DNA from 3 places in the Polymorphospora sp. NPDC051019 genome. Region 1 is predicted to be linked to each of the others. Evidence: riboswitches for the same ligand, from Rfam matches in the RefSeq annotation. Region 1 holds a riboswitch; each other region holds the start of a gene.

Region 1 (6,404 bases):
TCGCGATACCGCGACGGGCTGCCGGCGCCGTACCTGTCGTACATCGGGCTCGAGGTCGAGGCGTCGAGCCTGCTGGTCTTCCAGTCGGTCGGGATTCCGGGGCTGTTGCAGACCGACGCGTACGCGCGGGCCAGCACCGTCGCCTCGTTGCGCTTCGCGGTGGAGCCGTTCGATCTCGACATCGTCGACGACGTACGGGCACGCCGCCGGCACGAGGTGCTGGACCGGGCCGACCCGCCGTCCATCGAGGTCGTACTCGACGAGTCGGTGCTGCACCGGCAGACCGGCGGGGCGCCCTGCCTGCGCGAGCAGTTGCGGCATCTCGTCGAGGCCGGCCGCAGGTCCAACATCACGATCCAGGTGCTGCCGTTCCAGGTGCCGGACTACGCGGTACGCGCCCCGTTCATCGTCGTCCGGTTCCCGGGTACGGGTGACACCGACGTGGTCTTCGTCGGCAGTCCACTGTCGCAGGACCTGACCGACACGTCGGACACGGTGGAGCCCTACGTGGCTGCCTTCCGGACCCTCCAGGGCATGTCGCTGGAGCCGGCGGCGTCGCTCGCGCGCATCGCGCGGATCGCCGACGACCTCGGCTGAGCCCGGGGTGGGCCGGACACGCGGACGCGGACGGATCCGGCAGGGATCCGTCCGCGTCGTGGTGCGGTCAGCGTACGGTCGGCCACTGGCCGGCGGCGGCCAGCGGGTCGGCGATGCCGCCGTACCGGGCGGCTTCCTTGGCCCGGAGCAACGCCCGGGAGACCTGTCCGTACACCCGTTCCTGGTCGGTGCTGAAGACCATGACGGCCCGGCCGCGGATGTCGGCCCACAGCTCGTACGGCCTGGGCCGCAGCCGGTATCCGACGGCGGCGGTCAGCATGGGCACCATGGCGGCGGCGCCGAGGGCCAGGTAGGTGGCGGGGCTGATGGTGTGGAGTTCGCGGACGAAGCCGAGGGTGACTCCGATTCCGGCGACCACCGCCGCGGTGACCAGCATCGACCGGACGATGAGTGGATCCCGTCGGCCACGCCCGGTCCGCAGGTTGGTCAACTCCCAGATCGGGTAGCGCCGTTTGCCGATCACGAACCACTCCGTCGTGATGTAGAGACCGGGCTGGCGGTAGATCGTGGCAGGTGTCCGGCGGGTTACCCATTCGGGCTTTCCGGACATGGCCTCTGTTGGGCGGGTGGGTTGGCGGGTAGCATTCACGAGATGCCTCCAAGGGCTCGTGACGCGGGTCGGCGACGCAGATCGAGAGCGACGTAGATCAAAATCGACGTAGATCGAAATCGCCAGTGTTCTGAGGTCGGCACGTGTCCCGAAAGATCCACATGCGGTTCGAAAGATCGGCATCTGATGGCAGTCAGGTGCCGATCGCCTTCTCGTTGCGGCGCCGGTTCCGCGAAACCTTTACGGCCTAACACCATTGTGTGGACCCGCGCGCCAAAAGAGAAGGGGGGCAATGTGCAACCTGGCACTTTTACAGGCGGCAGGTGGCCCCCTGGACACCCATAGCCACCACATTGCACACATTTGATCCGATTGATACCGCCAAGAGCGACAAATAGCCTCAAACAACAATCAATCTTGGCAAGATCGACTTTTGATCGCAGCGTCCGCCGCGCGGTCCATCCGCGATCCCGATCGAGCCGGCAATCGACGCAGCGCACAGCGACAACAACGGACAGTAAGCACATCGCGCCCCGACCAGGCAACTTCGCTCCACATCACGCAGCCGCCCTCTTTCGGTTGATCCGGACCACGACTAGGTTGGAGCCGCTGGTCCGGTCGTCAGCCAACCCCCTCGGGAGGCGCCGGCCCGGCGCCGCCGAATCACCGGTCATCCATTGTCGACATCCGATCACGCTGCGCAGTCGACCGGACCGGTGAACCGGGAACCCACCGGCACCAAGGGGTGAATCCACGTTTCGTGGTAGGGCGATCTTCCCGCCCGAATCCGTCAGCTAACCCGGTAGGCGGCTGGATCACGTCGATCGGGCGTGACCCGGGGAAGAAAGGCTCTGCCTGTATTGTCGCCCGCCCGGATGCTGCTGCGCGCCGTCGTCCTGACCGGCATCACCATCGGCCTCGTCGTACCCGCCACGGGTGCCGCCGCCGAACCGTCGGTCAGCGAGCTGACGCAGCGGATCAACAAGTCGTCGACCGAGCTGGAGAAGGTCGTCGAGTCCTACAACAAACTCAACGAGGAGATCAAGGCAACCAAGGCGGCCAAGACCGCGGTGGAGGCCAAGCTCGGACCGCTGCAGGAGCAGTTGGCCCAGACCGAGGTCGAGGTCGGCACGATCGCCGCCCGGGCCTACAAGTCGGGCGGCCTGGACACCATCCAGGCGATCCTCACCGCGAGCGAGAACGGGTCGCTCGTCGACCGCCTGGGCACCCTGGAACAGCTCGCCCGCGAACGCCAGTCGCAGGTGAGCGGGTTCACCGCGACCCAGCGCGAATACCTGGACGAGCAGGCACGGCTCGACGCCACCCTGGCCCGCGAGACCGCCCAGGCCAAGGAACTCCAGGCCGGCAAGAAGAAGATCGAGGCCGACCTCAAGAAGCTGTACGAGATGCGGGAGCGGGCGTACGGCGCGGCCACCAACCCGGGCAGCTCCTACACCGGCAGCATCCCGGCGGTCTCCGGGCAGGCCGGTGTCGCGGTCCGGTTCGCGTACGGCGCGATCGGCAAGCCGTACGTGTGGGCGGCCTCCGGCCCGAACGGCTACGACTGCTCGGGTCTGACGCTGGCGGCGTGGCGGGCGGCCGGCAAGTCGCTGCCCCACAACGCGGCCATGCAGTGGGACCGGGTGGCGAAGATCAGCCGGAGCGCGCTCCAGCCGGGTGACCTGGTCTTCTACAGCAACCTCGGCCACGTGGGCATCTTCGTCGGCAGCGGCAAGGTGATCCACGCACCGACCTTCGGCGAGAGCGTCAAGATCTCCAGCGTCGACATGATGCCCCCGTACGGCTACGGCCGGGTGCGCTAGACCACTCCTGCCGCCCGGCGGCCCCGCCGTGCCAGTCGCACGCGGGGACCGTCGGGCGGTCCGGTGACCGGATCGCGAACACCGCAAGATCGCCGTTTCGGCGCCGATAACGCAGTCGACTGCACATTCGGCGCCGAAACGGCGATCTTGAACGGCGATTGTCGTAGGACCGCCCCATGCTGGCCGGCATGACAGACCTCCCCGCGGTCCATCGGACCGTTCTGCCTGCTCTGCCCCCGTTCTCGTTCGACCTGAGCCTGCGTGCCCTCGACGGCTTCGGCCCGGGCGCCGGCGACCATCGCCGCACCGGCGACGCGGTCCGCAAGGCGTTGCTGCTCCCCGCTCCCGCCGGCCGTCCCGACCGGGCGGTCGTGGTCGAGGTCGCCGCGGCCGCCGGCCCGCCCGGTGTCACCCTGACCGTCTTCGCCGACATCCCGCTGGCGCCGGCCGACCTGTGCGCCGTCGAGCGGCTGGTCGCCCGCTGGTTCAGCCTGGCGGACGATCCGGCGCCGCTGCTGGCCGCCGCCGACACCGACCCGGCCATGGCCCCGCTGCTGCCGGTGCTTCGCGGCCTGCACCAGGTCCGGTTCGCGTCACTCGCCGAGGGCGCGGTCTACTTCACGCTCACCCAGCGCAGCACGCAGTGGTTCGCCGCGGCCCGCAAACGGCGCCTGATGGCCGACCTGGGCACGACCGTCCGGCTCGACGGCACCGCCTACACCGCGTTCCCTTCGCTGGCGACCATCGCCCGGCTGACCGACGACGAGCTGACCGGCTACACCGGCCACCGGCAGCGCACCGAGCGCCTGCGGGGCGTCGTCGAGGGGATCGCCGCCCTCGACGAGGAGTGGCTGCACACCGCCCCCTACGACGAGGTCCGCGCGGCCCTGCTCGGCGTCGCGGGCGTCGGCCCGTTCACCGCTCATTCGCTGCTGTTGCGGGTGCTCGGCCGGCCCGACGACGCACCGCTGGAGATGGCCCAGTTCGAGCTGGTCGCCCGGGCGGTCTACGGTGATCCGCCGCCGTCGGCCGCCGAGATCCGGGGCCGCTACGGACGCCACACCGGCTGGTGGGCGTACCTGGCCCGGGTCGGGCTGGGCTGGCTGCCCGACCCCGCCCCGGCGGCGGTGGGCTGAACGCACGAAGCGGCCGGCACTCCCCGCGGGGAGTGCCGGCCGCTTGACCGTACGGGGTGGCCGGATCTGTTACGCCGCTTGCAGGCCCTCGGCCCGGGCCAGCTCGCGCAGGCGGCCGAGCGCCTGGATCTCCAGCTGGCGGATCCGCTCCCGGGAGAGCGAGAACCGCGACGCCACCTCGGTGAGCGAGTGCTCGCGGCCGTCCTCCAGGCCGTACCTGGCCCGCATGATGCCGGCCGACCGGTCGTCGAGGTGGTTGAGCAGGCCCTCGATGCGCTGGCGCTCCAGGGCGGTCAGCACGACCTCCTCGGGCGACGGGGCGTCGCTGTCGGCGACCAGGTCGCCGAGGTTGGTGTCGCCGTCGTCACCGACCGGGGTGTCCAGCGAGACGGTGTCCTGCGACCAGCGGACGAGTTCGTGGACCCGCTCGACCGGAACGCCGAGCGCCGCCGCGATCTGCTCCGGCTCCGGGTCGGATCCCAGCTCACGGGTGAGCTGCCGGGCGACGTTACGCATCCGGTTGACGTCCTCGACCAGGTGCACCGGCAGGCGCACGGTGCGCTCCTGCTGGGCGATGGCCCGGCTGATCGCCTGGCGGATCCACCACGTCGCGTAGGTGGAGAACTTGAAGCCGCGCTCGTAGTCGAACTTCTCGACGGCGCGGACCAGGCCGGTGTTGCCTTCCTGGATGAGGTCGAGCATCGGCATGCCGGACCGCACGTAGCGCCGGGCGATCGACACGACCAGCCGGAGGTTGGCCCGGATGAACAGGTCCTTGGCGCGCTCGCCGTCGGCGACGAGCCGCTCCAGTTCCTCGCGGTCGACCCCGTCCGGCACCCGGTCGGTCTCGAGCAGGTGCTCCGCGTAGAGGCCGGCCTCGATCGACTTGGAGAGGTTGACCTCGGTGGCCGCGTCGAGCAGCGGCGTCCGGGAGATCTCGTGCAGGTAGACGCCGACCAGGTCGCGTTCTTCGGCAACCTCGTCGGTCCGCATGACCATCTTCTTCTCCACGTTGCCCACGGTCCCCTCGTCTGCCCCGATTGCCCTCTTGCCTCTGGTCTCCACGTTCATCAGCCCTCCCCCGTAACCTCTGCTGTGCCCTGTCGTCCTGACACCTACACAACAGATGAGACGTGTCGGCGATTCCGTCTCGTCATTGGAAAGTGTCACGAACGCCTGAAGATTTGCTGAGAGCGCGATTGACGTTTGCTGTCAGCGTCGCCGTTCAGGGCGATTCGGAGCCGGGCACTTCCGCATGCATGGCGATCCACCTTCGCGACCCCGGTCAACGACAACACCGACCGACTGGCCGGCGCTGCGACCCTGGTCACCGGGAGGGCTGCGATCCTCGTCACCTCAGCTACACGTTCGATTACCGCTTCCGGTTCACCACGCTTTTGGAGTACCCCGCCATGGAAGGAACAATCGGGCAGGATCATCGCTTCCCGCCGTGACGAACGTCGCAGACGGCAGAGAACAGCGGGTTGACATGCGCCGGACAGGACGCCGTCCGGGGCGGAAATCAGACCGAAATCAGTCGGGAATCGGTCAGGAGGCGAGCAGGGCGAGGGCGTCGCGTACCCGGTGCGCGGAGCGAGCCAGGGCGGCCCGGGCATCCTCGACGCCGGCGCCGGACACCAGCGACACCAGGGCGGCCTTCAGGTCCCCGTCGGCCTCGGTGAGGGCCTGCTCCGCCACGTCCTCGGTGCAGCCGGTCGCCTCGATCAGGATGGAGATCATCCGGCCCCGGAGCTTGGCGTTGGTGGCCACCATGTCGATCATCAGGTTGGAGTAGACCCGGCCGAGCCGCACCATGACGGCGGTCGAGAACGCGTTGAGCACCAGTTTCTGGGCGGTGGCGGCCTTCATCCGGGTGGAGCCGGTGACGACCTCCGGTCCGGTGTCGATCCCGATGAAGACGTCGACCTCACCGGCGGCCGGGGCGCCGGGGTTCGCGCACAGCAGTACCGTCGACGCGCCGAGTGCCCGGGCGGCCCGCAGCGCCCCCAGCACGTACGGCGTACGGCCGCTCGCCGCGAGCCCGACGACCAGGTCGCCGCCGCGTACGGCCGACTGCGCCTCGGCGTGTCCGGCCGGGGCGTCGTCCTCGGCGTCCTCCACCGGCCGCCACATCGCGTCCGGGCCGCCGGCCAGGTGGGCCCGGAACCAGTGGTCCGGCGAATTGAAGGTCGGCGACAGCTCGGCGGCGTCGAGCACGCCGAGCCGGCCGGAGGTGCCCGCGCCGAAGTAGTGCACCCGGTGCCCGGCCCGCAGCGC
Region 2 (6,404 bases), on a different contig from region 1:
CGGATCGGCCGGCTGGAGTTCTCGTTGATGTGGCACGGCCGGCGGTTGCGGGTCGACGTGCGGCCGCACGAGGTGACGTACGCGCTGCGGGACGGCGACGACGACACCCGGCTGGAGTTGCGGCACCACGGTGAGGAGGTCACGGTGACCTGTGACGATCCGGTGACCCTGCCGATCCCGGCGGCTCCGCTGGCGGGGCCGCCGCCCCGCCAGCCGCCGGGGCGTGCCCCGGCCCGCCGGTCGGCGCTGGGCGAGCTGTGACGGATACGCCGGAGCCGGGTCGCGCAGGCGACCCGGCTCCGGCGTGAGTGTCCCTACAGCAGGGACAGGTGCACGTGGTTCGTGTGGTCGGTGTTCGGGTCGCCGTAGGCGCCGCTGTACGACTTCCAGCCGATCGCCGGTAGCCAGACCTGTTTGAACCAGATGACGTAGAGGATGCCGAGCCGGTCGGCGTTGCGGACCAGGAACGCGGCCAGGTTGTTGCCGTACAACCTGTTCTCACCCTGCGCGACGCCGCCGAAGCCCTTCTTCTGGGAAGAGAAGTCGCAGGCGCGTCCCTTGGGGTGCTCGTACGGCCCACCGGGGCGGTAGCAGGAGACGTACCAGTTGAACCCGGCCTTCTGGGTCTCCTTGAGCGCGTGCAGGGTACGCGCGGTGATGCATCCCGAGGTCGTCGGGTCGTTCTGGTTGCACGACTGTGCCGGCCACGATCCGTCGCGGTTGCGCGGGGCCTGCGCGGCGATCGGCGAGGTCGCGTTGACGAACCCGCCGGTCGAGGCGCCGCCGGCCAGCCGGAGCGCCTTCTCGGTCTCGGCCTTTTTCTTCGCCATGACCTCGAGTTGCTGCTGCTCCTCGGTGACGGCCTGGTCGATCGCGGCCTTGGCCCGGTTGGCCTGGTCGAGCGCGGCGTTGAGTTCGCGCATCTTCCGGTTGTCGTGCTGGGCGAGGGCGTCGAGGCTCTCGGCGCGGTCGAGGAAGTCCTCGGGCGACGCGCTGTTGAGCAGCATCATCATCGGCCCGATACGGCCCATCCGGTAGGCGTTGGCCGCCACCTGGCCGATCTCGGGCTGGAGCACCTCGATCTGCTTTTCGACCTTCTGTAGTTCGAGGGTGAGCTGCAGCTGGCGCTTGCGTGAGTTGTCGACCGCCGTCTTCGCCTCGACGTAGCCACGACTGGTGGCTTCCATCACGTCGCGCAGCAACGGGTTCTCACCCTCGTCGCCGGGCGTCGTCGGTGCGGAAGTTGGCTCGGCGTGTGCCGTGCCGGGGGCGACCGCCAAGCCGATGAGCACGGCTACGGCGGTCACGAGCGTGACGGGCAGCGACTGCCGCCGACGCTGGAATGACGTCATCTACCGTTCCTCCCATCTGCCGCCGACCGGGTTAGCTGACGGGTTCGGGACGGAAGGATCCCTACCGCTGGCGCGGATTCACCCCGGGACACCTGGTTCCCCGGCTCGCCTCGCGGCGATTGGGCGGCGGTCACCACCGGCGCCGATGGGCGCCGCCGGGCGGAGACCGCGGGCCAGCCTACCGGATGGTTCGGGTCCGTCGCTCCGGAACCACCGAGCCACTACCAGGGCGGATGCGTTACAGGACAACGACTTTCGGTGATGTCTGCTGGTCGGTCGAGCCGGCCGCCGGCGGCTGCCGGGCGGTGACTTGCCAGCTTGCTGACAGGTTCCACATGGCCGGCGCCCAGCGGCACGACTCATGGTGAATCCCGGTAAACCGTCCAACCGTTACCAATCGGAGGAAAGTGATCATGCAGATCGTCCCCAGGAAGGCGGCACTCGTCGGCCTCGGTGCGGCCGGGGTGCTCGCTCTGGCGGTGGCCGTACCGACCGTGGCCCTCGCCGAGGATCCGACACCCGCGCCGTCGACGTCGTCCTCCAGCGCGCCGTCCCGGACGGAGCAGCACGAGGAACGGCGGGCCGAGCACAACCGGCAGCTCGCCGAGGGGCTGGCCGCCGAACTCGGCGTCGACGTGGAGAAGGTCAGCGCCGCGCTGGAGAAGGTGCAGGGTGACCTGCGCACCGGGGCCGAGCAGGAGCGGCAGGCGAAGCTCAAGGAGCGGCTCGACGCGGCGGTCGAGGAAGGCAAGCTGACCCGGGAGCAGGCCGACGCGATCATCGCGGGCGCCGAGGCCGGCGTGTTCGGGGGCAAGGGCGGCGGGTTCGGGCCGGGGCCGGGACGCGGCGGACGCTGACCGGAGCCCGGCACCCACCGGATCGCGGGCCGGCGGCGGACCTGTCCGCCGCCGGCCCGCGCGGTCTCAGCAGTAGAGGTTGTTGCCGGGCGTGGTGCCGAGGATCTGGACGAACCGCTGGTAGGCGTTCACCCGACTCTGCACCGTGGCCGGGTTGCGGCCGTTGCACTCCAGCGCGCCGTTGATGCTGCGGATCGTCTCGCCGAAACCGATCCCGTTGACCATCGCGTGGTGCGGGGTCATCGTGCCCGGACCCGACTGGGTGTTCCAGTACCACAGCGCCGTCTTCCAGGCCACGGCCGCGTCGTTCTGCACCAGCCACGGGTTGGTGAGCAGCGGCAGGCCGAGCGCGTCGCCGGCCGCCTTGTAGTTGAAGTTCCAGCTCAACTGCACGGGGCCGCGGCCGTAGTAGGCGGCCTGGCCGGCCGGGCAGCCGTACGGCTGGCTGGTGTCGCAGTAGTGCGGGTAGTTGGCCTGGTTCTGCTCGACGATGTGGACCAGGCCGCCGGTCTCGTGGTTGACGTTGGCCAGGAAGGCCGCCGCCTCGCGCCGCCGGGTGGTCTCGTCACCGGTCTTGGCGAAGCCCGGGTACGCGCTCAGCGCGGCGGTCAGCCCGCTGTAGGTGTAGAAGCCGTTCCGGCTCGGGAACATCTGGTTGAACTGCGCCTGGCTGACCACGAAGCCAGTGTTGCCGCCCGGCGGGGTGGTGGGCGGCTGCCCGCTGCAGGAGTAGGGCTCCCAGTACCAGGTGCTGATGATCGGGTCGTACCCCGGGTTCTCGTGCTTGGCCCGGTAGTACTGGCCATTGGTGTAGCGGACGATCGAGCCGGCCGGGTACCACTGGCCGGCGACCCAGGCGGGATGGTTGCAGTTGGTGCCCGGCGGCGGCTGGGTGCCGCCTCCGCAGGTGCCCTGGTCGGCCCAGACGCCGGAGCCACCGGTGCTGGGCGCCTCGCCCTGCGTCCACCACTTGGCCTGCCAGTTACGGCCGTTGTGGGAGGCGGTCATGCCCCCGGTGTAGACCGCCGAGGAGTTCCAGGCGGTCGCGCAGGTCGCGGCGGACGCGGACGACATCGGTACGACGACGGCCAGGGCGACCGCGACCGCGAGTGCGGCCAGCGACGCGATCGTGCGTTTTCTGGACACCTAATCACTCTCCTCGTTACAGCAGACGTAGACAGCCATCTTTTAATAAACTTTACTAACCTATTCCGTCGATCAGCGCAAGGGATCGAGCCCCGGACATACGCGGGGCGCACGACGGCACCGGTCGAGGTCATCCGGCGGGAAGACGCCACCGGGTCACGCCGCACGGCCGGTCGCGGGGCGAACCGGATGGACCGACCGAGCTACCCAACGGCCAAAATGATCTAGATGAATACTCTTCGCCGCACGGTGCCCAATACGGTCGAACGACCCCGAGCACGAGGAGCCACCCGTGTCACCGCTGGTCAAAGGAGCCAGCACAGCGCTCACGTCGACCCGGGCACGGCTCGTGCCGAGCTGGACCGCCGGCGCCGACGTGGACGCGTCCGCGCTCCTGGTGACCGCGGCCGGCAGGGTCCGCGGCGACAAGGACCTCGGGTTCTACGACCAGCAGCACCACCCGAGCGGCGCGGCCGTCCACCCCGGAAAGCGGACCGGTCCGGCCGGTCCGCTCAACGGCTACAGGTGAGGCGTCAGCGCCAGCCCACGTCGATCCGGTCGCCGCGCTCGTCGAAGAAGTGCAGGGCGTCCAGGCGTACCGAGATCGCCAGCGGATGGCCCGCCGACACCCCCGGGTACGGCGCCAGCCGTACGGCCAGTTCCGCCGGCCGCCGGTGGTGCCGGCCGGGGTCGCTGAGCACACTGGTCCGGCCGCCGGCCTGCCGCTGCCGCGGGATCGAGCGGCCGGCGTCCGCGCCGCGCCCGGTCAGCCGCTGGACGGCATTACCGAGCCGCTTGATCGGCCCCGGCTCGGCGGCCTGGCCGGGGACCGCGCCGCTGATGTCGTCGACGACCACGGCGGTCGCCCCGATGTCGAGGTAGGCCAGCGACTCGTGTCCGTGGTGCTCCAGGTAGCGGATCCGGCCCTGGAGCACGTCGCCCTGGGTGTCGGGTGCGACCGGGGTCAGCGCCTCGGCCCGCATCCCGACCACGATCCGCTCACCGTGGTAGTGCGCGACGGCCCGCGCCCGGATGTCGTCCCACGGCAGGTAGAGCGCCTGGTCACCGAGGTTGAGCGTGACGTAGCGGTCCAGGTGCACGTAGACCGACGCCTCGAGCAGGTTCATCCGGGGGCTGCCGAGGAAGGCGGCGACGTAGAGGGTCGCCGGCCGCCCGTAGACCTGGGTGGGGGTGCCGACGTCCTGGAGCACCCCCTTACGCATGATCGCCACCCGGTCGGCCATGGTCAGCGCCTCGGCCTGGTCGTGGGTGACGTAGATGGTGCTGACCTTCAGCTCGCGCACCAGCCCGGAGATCTCGGCCCGCAGCTCCGCCCGCAGACCGCTGTCCAGGTTGGACAGCGGTTCGTCCATCAGGAACAGTCCGGGGCGGCGTACGATCGCGCGCCCCATCGCGACCCGCTGACGCTGGCCACCGGAGAGCTGGTTCGGTTTACGGCCGAGCACGTCGCCGATGCCGAGGGCGCTGGCGACGTCGGCCACCCGCTCACCGCGCGGAGCGGGCTCCACCCCGGACAGCCGCAGCGGGAAGGCGATGTTGTCGCCGACCGTCATGTGCGGATAGAGGGCGAAGTCCTGGAAGACCATGGCGATCCGGCGGTCGCGAGGTGGCAGGTCGTTGGCCAGCTCACCGTCGAGCAGGATGGCCCCCGAACTCGGGTCCTCCAGCCCGGCGACCATCCGCAGCACGGTGGACTTGCCGCAGCCCGACGGGCCGAGCAGCACCATGAACTCGCCGTCGTTAACGTCCAGATTGACGTTGTCGACCGCGATCGTGCCGTCGTGGAACACCTTTGTGACGTCTTTGAGCGCGACGGTTGTCACCGCCACCTCCCCAAGCCTCGATGCCGGCCTCCGAATGACTGTGACGAGCGTCATCAGGTCCGACTATCGGGTAAACGTTCCATGTTCGTCGTGTGACAGGCCAGTTACCTGGGTTGCTTGACCTTCAGGAGCCGCGATCCGCCGGGTCCTTCGACGACGGCCGAGGCGTATCCGTCGGCCCAGCCGTAGCTGCCGTCCGGGTCGAATATCCAGTCCACGCCGTACGCGACCAGCAGCTCACGGCGGCGCGGCTCGGGGGTCCCGGGGTCCACCAGCTCGGCCTGTTCCGCCCGGCGGCGCTCCTCGTCGTCGAGCAACGGGTCGGGCCAGGGCGGTGCCACCGACCGGATCTCGTACGCCAGCAGGGCCCGGCCGACGGACACGTTCCCGGTCAGCACCACGGCACCGGGTTCGACCGCCCGGCCCACCCAGCCGAGATCGGGCCGGTTGGTGACCCCGTGCGCCGCCCGCCGGGGCGCGCTGAGCTGGTCGGCGGGCAGCACGAGCAGCAGGTTGCCGTACTGGGTGGCGAATCCGGCCAGGCAGGCGACCGCGGCGACCGCCGCCCACAGCCCGGCCGGCAGCCGGGCGCCGTTTCCGGGCCGCCGAGGTGCCGAGCCGCCCGAGCCGGTTCCGACCTTCTCCGCATCGCCCGGCGGCTGTCCGGCGACCAGTCGCCGACCGAACGCCGTGGCCACGGCCATGGCGAGTTCGACCGCGGCGGCGACCTGGAGGCCGAGCAGCAAGACCGGCCACACCCGGCCGAGCGCGTACGCACCGATGAGCCAGCCGGCGAGCACCACCGCACCGGACAACCCACAGAGCAGCACCAGCGGGTCGAGCCGGTCCCGGCGCAGCCGCAGCACCAGGGCCGGCACTCCGACGAGGAACGCCAGCCCGTAGCGGCCGGCCACGTCGAGGTAGAGCGTCTCGTGGATGGCGTTCAGGTCGGATGCCGACGAGGCGATGGCGGTGACCCGGAAGTAGGGCCAGCCGAAGACCGGCAGCAAAGCGGCGGCGGCACCGACCAGCACGCCGAGCGGGCGGGCCCGGACGAGCCAGATCGCCCGCCCCGCGACAAGGGCTACCACGCCGATCGCCGTGTTGACCGCGGTGAACGGGTGGATCAGGATCACCAGGCCGCCGAGCAGGCCGGCGCCGAGCCAGCGCGACCATGACGGCGTACGCAGCGCGCCGGCCACCGC
Region 3 (6,404 bases), on a different contig from region 1:
TCGTCGCCCTCGCCACCGACCCCGACCACGCCCGGTGGTCCGGAAAAGCGCTCTCCGCCGGCCAACTCGCCGCCCACTACGGCTTCACCGACCTCGACGGCTCCCGGCCAGACGCCTCCCGCTTCATCACCGACGCCTACTACGGCGACAAACCCGACGCCGACGCCGCCGACTACCGCTGACCCGCTCACCCCGTGGCGCCGTGCCACAGGGTGAGCGGCATCCACCGGGCCTCAGCCCGCGTCGCGCAACTCCGCCAGCCGCGCCTCGATCTCCGCCAACTCCGACCGCAACCGCTCCGCCTGCTGCTCCGCCTCGGCCCGCTCGGCACTCACGATCTGCTCCACCGCCTCGTGCACACCAGGCACGTCGATCAACGCCACCATCTTCAACGCCTCCGCCGGCTTGATGACGTACGGCTTCGCCAACGCCTTGCTGCCCTGCGTCGCACCCACCGTCCACTCACCCTCGGCGTACGCCAGCGTCACCGTCAGCCCCGGCGCCGCCTTCGGCTTCGCCACCTTGGCCGCCTTCGCCGCCCGCCGCGCCGGCTTCGCCTCCACCTCCGGCTCCGACTCGGTCACCGGCTCCGGCCGCGGGGCCGGCACCGGCTGATCCAACTTGAACTCCGGCTCCGCCGGCGGCGCCGGCTCCACGGCCCCCACCTTCGGCTCCGCCGCCCGCCGGCCCGCCGGCACCCGCGGCGCGATCCCCAGATCCGCGGGGGAGAACGGCAGCTCGTCACGACCGAACCGGACCACCACCCACTCCTCGGAGACCGCCGGATCCGTCAGCGCCACCACCTGGCCGACCTGCCCCGCGATCTGCCCCGCCGACTCGGTGAACACCACCTTCGGCTTACGACCCGCCGCCAGCGAGTCACGGATGCCCTCCAGCTCCTCGGTCGACAACCCAGCGGTGCGCGTCGCCATCACAACCCTCTTTTCGTACGCATGTTTGATTGCAGCCTTCCTACCAGGCCACACCGACAACGTCGAGCACGACACCCCGGCCGCGTCAACCCGCCGCCGCCTCCCGCAGCACCGCCAACGCCCGGTCCGCGTGCGCCGTCATGCTCACCTCGCTGTGGATCGCCGCCAGCACCCGCCGATCCGTACCGACCACGAACGTCATCCGCCGCGTCGACAGCGCACCCAACGGCAACGCCCGCCGCACCCCGAACATCCGCGCCACCGACCCGTCGACGTCGGACAGCAGCGGATAACCGAACCCGTACCGGCCGGCGAACTCCCGCTGCCGCTCCACCGAATCCCGACTGACCCCCACCAACTTGGCCCCTACCTGCGAAAACTCGTCAGCCAGGTCCCGGAAATGACAGCTCTCCGCAGTACACCCCGGCGTCAGCGCCGCCGGATAGAAGAACACCACCACCGGCCCGTCCGCCAGCAGCACACTCAACCGCCGCGGCGTACCCGTCTCGTCCGGCAGTTCGAAGTCCTCGACCAGATCACCCTTGCCCAGACCGGCCACCACGCACCTCCACGTCGTCGACCGGCCCACCGTACGCCGGCCATCCACACCGGACGGCAGCGCGGTAGCGTCACCACCACGACCAGCCGAAAGAGGGGGAGTGGGCAGTGCCCGACACACCGGTAACCGTGGTAACCGGCGGCAGCCGCGGAATCGGCGCCGCCACCGTACGCCGGCTCGCCGCCGCCGGACACGACATCGCCCTGTGCTACCGCGACGACACCGCCGCCGCCGAAACCGTCCTCGCCGACATCCACACCACCGGCCGACGCGGCATCGCCGTACGCGCCGACGTCACCGACCCCGACCAGGTCACCGACCTGTTCGACCAGACCGAGGCGAAACTGGGGACGGTCACCGGCCTGGTCAACAACGCCGGCGTCACCAGCCGCATCGGCCCACTCGTCGACCTCACCCCGCAAGACCTGCGCCACGTCATCGACGTCAACCTCGTCAGCGCCATCCTCTGCGCCCAACAGGCCGCCCGCCGCATGAACGCCGGCGGCGCCATCGTCAACGTCTCGTCCGCCGCCGCCACCCTCGGCTCACCCGGCGAATACATCCACTACGCCGCCGCCAAGGCCGGCGTCGACGCCCTCACCATCGGCCTGTCCAAAGAACTCGGCCCACGCGGCATCCGCGTCAACGGAGTCGCACCCGGCACCGTCTGGACCGACATCCACACCGTCTCCGGCGACCCCGACCGCCCCAACCGCATCGCCCAGCGCGCACCACTGGGCCGCGCCGGCGACGCACCCGAGATCGCCCACGCCATCGCCTGGCTGCTCAGCCCCGAGGCGTCGTACGCCACCGGCACCATCCTGCGCGTCGCCGGCGGACTCTGACCCACGACAAAGGGCCGGCCCACCAGGGCCGGCCCTTGTTCCGTACCTGTACCCGGTCAGTACGAGTAACCGCGCGACGCCATCCAGTGCGCCATCGTGATCGTGCTCATCCAGTAGCTCGCCGGACCGACACCACTGGGATCGGCGACCCGCACCTGCCGCCCCTCGTCGCCGTAACCGACGATCGTCACGTAGTGCCCACCGGGGAAGCTGCGCCAGAAGCCGTCGTTGTCCGTCGCCCCGCCGACGATGTTCGCCACCACCGGCCGCCCCTTGCCGACCGCCTCGACCACGTCCGCCTGCAGCCGGTCCATCTGCGCCGACGTCGCCTTCTGGCCGGGAATCTCCCGCACCCGGTAGGCGTCCCCGCCGACCACCTTGTTCAACACCCGCGCGATGTCGTGCGACGAGTTCGTCCCGGCGAACGTCGTACCCAGCTGCCCCGCCAGGTTGTCCTGGCTCGGCGTGTGCCCCTGCGCGCTCAGCGCGATACGGGTCGACGCCGGACCGCAGTAGTACGCGTTCGGCTGGTACTGGAAGTCGTACGACAGCGTCTTCTCCGCCGGCGCCTTCGGCGCGGCCTCCTTGGGTGCGGCCTCCTGCGGCGGCGCCGCCTGGGCCCGCTCCGGCGTCAGCGCCAACTGCACCACACCCGACTCGGCCCCCGCGTTTGACTCCGCCCCGGTCGGGGTACCGGACGAAAGGCTGCCCGTCGTCGCGGCCACCGCCAGCACGGCGGCCGACGCCACGGCCACCGAACGGAAACGGTTGGGGATAACCCGACGGAACGGATTGTACGAACGAGAGTTTTCCACTTGAAGCTCCATTACCCGCCGACTGTCGTCGGCGTCCCAATCGAAAACGGCAGACGTCGACCAGACCGACGAATCGCGACCCACCCGGGACAGGACCCGCAAAACCGACGGCGGGCCGCAGACGGCACCGCCGCCACAACGGGAGACGCGAAACAGGAAAAGGACAGCCGGCAACGGCCGGCTCAGTCGATTCCGAACCGATCTGGTGTCGTGATCAGTGATCCGGCGTCAGCAAACAGCCAGGATCGTCGGTCCACGCGACAAGCGGCCGCACGACAGGGAAATGGGGGATGTGCCAACCAGGCACGCTCGGTACCGCACGAACAGTCGTCTCCTTCCACAACCGCCTACCGGGTTAGCTGACGGATTCGGGCGGGAAAGGTCGCCCTACCGCAGGCATCGGCCCACGGATTCACCCCGATTGCTTGGGTCCCCGGCTCGTACGAATACGACTAAGCGGATCCGCTCCGGCGCCATCGGATGATGACCCAACAACCGGAACGGATTTCCCGACCGTACTGGCCGCCCTCCCGCCCTGCCAAGACCGGATTCTGGCGGTGCGATCTATCGCACTCGCGTTCGCCGCACCCGGGCGAAGCCGGGCCGCAAGCGCCCAGCAAAGCCAAAACGGAACGGACGGTGTGTGCACCACCGAAACAACGGCGCCCCCGAGGCCCACCGTCGATACATCACCCGACCACGACGCCACCGAAAAGACGACCCCCATGCCCTCTCGGCCAAATCATCGGGTACGGGCAGCCAGGCCACCCGCCACGACACCAAAGGTGCCCCTGTGACGCCCGGCCACCAGTGGGAGAAAGCCGGCCGAACCACCCCGACCACGCTGGGCAACCCCACCACCGCCATGGCACCATCACGCACGTGACCAGCAACTCCGCCACGACGCAGCACCTGCGCGACCTCGCCCGCCTGCGCCGCGTCCGGGACCGGATCGACCGGGAGTACGCCCGGCCGCTGGACGTCGAGGCCCTCGCCCGCGGCGTGAACATGTCCGCCGGACACCTCAGCCGCCAGTTCCGGCTCGCCTACGGCGAGTCGCCCTACTCCTACCTGATGACCCGACGCATCGAACGCGCCATGGCCCTGCTCCGCCGCGGCGACCTCAGCGTCACCGAGGTCTGCTTCACCGTCGGCTGCGCCTCACTGGGCACCTTCAGCACCCGCTTCACCGAACTCGTCGGCGTCCCGCCCAGCGTCTACCGCCGCCAGGCCGGACACGCCACCGCGGGAATCCCGTCATGCGTCGCCAAACAGGTGACCAGACCGATCAGGAATCGAGAAGCAGCAGCCAACGGCCACAACTAGCGTGACCGGCATGGACATCACCATTCACCACACCTTCCTGCCGCAGACCGACCCCGACGCCGCCCTCGCCTTCTACCGCGACGCCCTCGGCTTCGAGGTCCGCAACGACGTCGGCTACAGCGGAATGCGCTGGATCACCGTCGGCCCCACCAACCAGCCCGGCACCTCCATCGTCCTGCACCCGCCGGCCGCCGACCCCGGCATCACCGACGACGAACGCCGCACCATCACCGAGATGATGGCCAAAGGCACCTACGCCAGCGTCGTCCTGGCCACCCACGACCTCGACAGCACCTTCGAACGCCTCCAGGCCAGCGACGCCGAGGTCGTCCAGGAGCCGACCCAGCAGCCGTACGGAATCCGCGACTGCGCCTTCCGCGACCCCGCCGGCAACATGGTCCGCATCCAGGAACTCGGCTGAACCCACGAAACGACCGATGACCGCCGACCCCCGCGCCCGGCGCCGCCACGACACCGAACACCGGCGCCGGGCGGGGGAGCGGGGCGACCGGCCCGCCACGCACCAGGCGACGCCGCCACCGCGGCCCCGCCCGACAGATGGAGACACGATGAGCAAGGCCACGACGACGCAGCCGCCCGCGCCACACATCGCCGACAGCCACGACCTGATCCGCGTACACGGCGCCCGCGAGAACAACCTCAAGGACATCAGCGTCGACATCCCCAAGCGCCGACTCACCGTCTTCACCGGCGTCTCCGGGTCCGGCAAGAGCTCCCTGGTCTTCGGCACCATCGCCGCCGAATCACAGCGGATGATCAACGAAACCTACAGCGCCTTCGTCCAGGGCTTCATGCCGACCATGGCCCGACCCGACGTCGACGTACTCGACGGACTGACCACCGCGATCATCGTCGACCAGGAACGGATGGGCAGCGACCCACGCTCCACCGTCGGCACCGCCACCGACGCCAACGCCATGCTCCGCATCCTGTTCAGCCGCCTCGCCAAGCCACACATCGGCTCACCCCAGGCCTACTCCTTCAACGTCGCCTCCATCTCCGGCGCCGGAGCCGTCACCGTCGAACGCGGCGGCACCACCACCAAGGAACGACGCAGCTTCAGCATCACCGGCGGCATGTGCCCCCGCTGCGAGGGCCGGGGAGCCGTCAACGACTTCAACCTCGCCGCCCTCTACGACGACACCAAATCCCTCAACGAGGGCGCGCTGACCGTACCCGGCTACAGCATGGACGGCTGGTACGGCCGCATCTACCGCGGCTGCGGCTTCCTCGACCCCGACAAGCCGATCCGCAAGTACACCAAGAGGGAACTGCACGACCTGCTCCACAAGGAGCCGACCAAACTCAAGGTCGAGGGAGTCAACCTGACCTACCTCGGACTGATCCCACAGATCCAGAAGTCGTTCCTGGCCAAGGACGTCGACGCCATGCAGCCGCACATCCGCGCCTTCGTCGAACGCGCCGTCGTCTTCACCACCTGCCCCGAATGCGGCGGCACCCGCCTCAACGAAGGCGCCCGATCCTCCAAGATCAAGGGGATCAACATCGCCGACGCCTGCGCGATGCAGATCAGCGACCTCGCCACCTGGGTCCGCGACCTCGACGAACCGTCGGTCGCGCCACTGCTGGCGAAGCTACGGCACACCCTCGACTCCTTCGTCGAGATCGGACTCGGCTACCTCAGCCTCGACCGGCCCTCGGGCACCCTGTCCGGCGGCGAGGCACAGCGCACCAAGATGATCCGCCACCTCGGCTCCTCGCTCACCGACGTCACCTACGTCTTCGACGAACCCACCATCGGCCTGCACCCGCACGACATCCAGCGGATGAACGAACTACTGCGGCAACTGCGCGACAAGGGCAACACCGTCCTCGTCGTCGAACACAAACCCGAGACGATCGCGATCGCCGACCACATCGTCGACCTCGGCCCCGGCGCCGGCAC

Evidence for each region. A riboswitch is a leader RNA that binds a small molecule or an ion and turns the genes downstream of it on or off. The one in region 1 is predicted to bind cyclic di-AMP.
Region 2: it holds a riboswitch for cyclic di-AMP, as region 1 does, so the genes downstream of both, AB0M79_RS17805 (hypothetical protein) here and AB0M79_RS33115 (NlpC/P60 family protein) in region 1, are expected to answer to the same signal.
Region 3: it holds a riboswitch for cyclic di-AMP, as region 1 does, so the genes downstream of both, AB0M79_RS29855 (C39 family peptidase) here and AB0M79_RS33115 (NlpC/P60 family protein) in region 1, are expected to answer to the same signal.

The regions. Positions count from the first base shown of each region.
Region 1 is NZ_JBFBCH010000030.1:26,468-32,871, forward strand. It holds gene AB0M79_RS33105 (helix-turn-helix transcriptional regulator) at 1-597, shown strand, start outside; gene AB0M79_RS33110 (DUF6232 family protein) at 665-1,351, opposite strand; cyclic di-AMP (ydaO/yuaA leader) riboswitch at 1,853-1,992, shown strand; gene AB0M79_RS33115 (NlpC/P60 family protein) at 2,044-2,991, shown strand; gene AB0M79_RS33120 (hypothetical protein) at 3,180-4,127, shown strand; gene AB0M79_RS33125 (sigma-70 family RNA polymerase sigma factor) at 4,197-5,198, opposite strand; gene murQ (N-acetylmuramic acid 6-phosphate etherase) at 5,676-6,404, opposite strand, start outside.
Region 2 is NZ_JBFBCH010000009.1:55,231-61,634, forward strand. It holds gene AB0M79_RS17800 (glycoside hydrolase family 65 protein) at 1-261, shown strand, start outside; gene AB0M79_RS17805 (hypothetical protein) at 315-1,352, opposite strand; cyclic di-AMP (ydaO/yuaA leader) riboswitch at 1,357-1,488, opposite strand; gene AB0M79_RS17810 (hypothetical protein) at 1,766-2,209, shown strand; gene AB0M79_RS17815 (glycoside hydrolase family 19 protein) at 2,276-3,355, opposite strand; gene AB0M79_RS17820 (TerD family protein) at 3,648-3,884, shown strand; gene AB0M79_RS17825 (ABC transporter ATP-binding protein) at 3,889-5,199, opposite strand; gene AB0M79_RS17830 (hypothetical protein) at 5,304-6,404, opposite strand, start outside.
Region 3 is NZ_JBFBCH010000022.1:117,081-123,484, reverse strand. It holds gene AB0M79_RS29875 (SDR family oxidoreductase) at 1-182, shown strand, start outside; gene AB0M79_RS29870 (hypothetical protein) at 234-932, opposite strand; gene AB0M79_RS29865 (peroxiredoxin) at 1,018-1,494, opposite strand; gene AB0M79_RS29860 (SDR family oxidoreductase) at 1,599-2,336, shown strand; gene AB0M79_RS29855 (C39 family peptidase) at 2,393-3,091, opposite strand; cyclic di-AMP (ydaO/yuaA leader) riboswitch at 3,481-3,620, opposite strand; gene AB0M79_RS29850 (helix-turn-helix transcriptional regulator) at 4,034-4,477, shown strand; gene AB0M79_RS29845 (VOC family protein) at 4,488-4,898, shown strand; gene AB0M79_RS29840 (excinuclease ABC subunit UvrA) at 5,047-6,404, shown strand, end outside.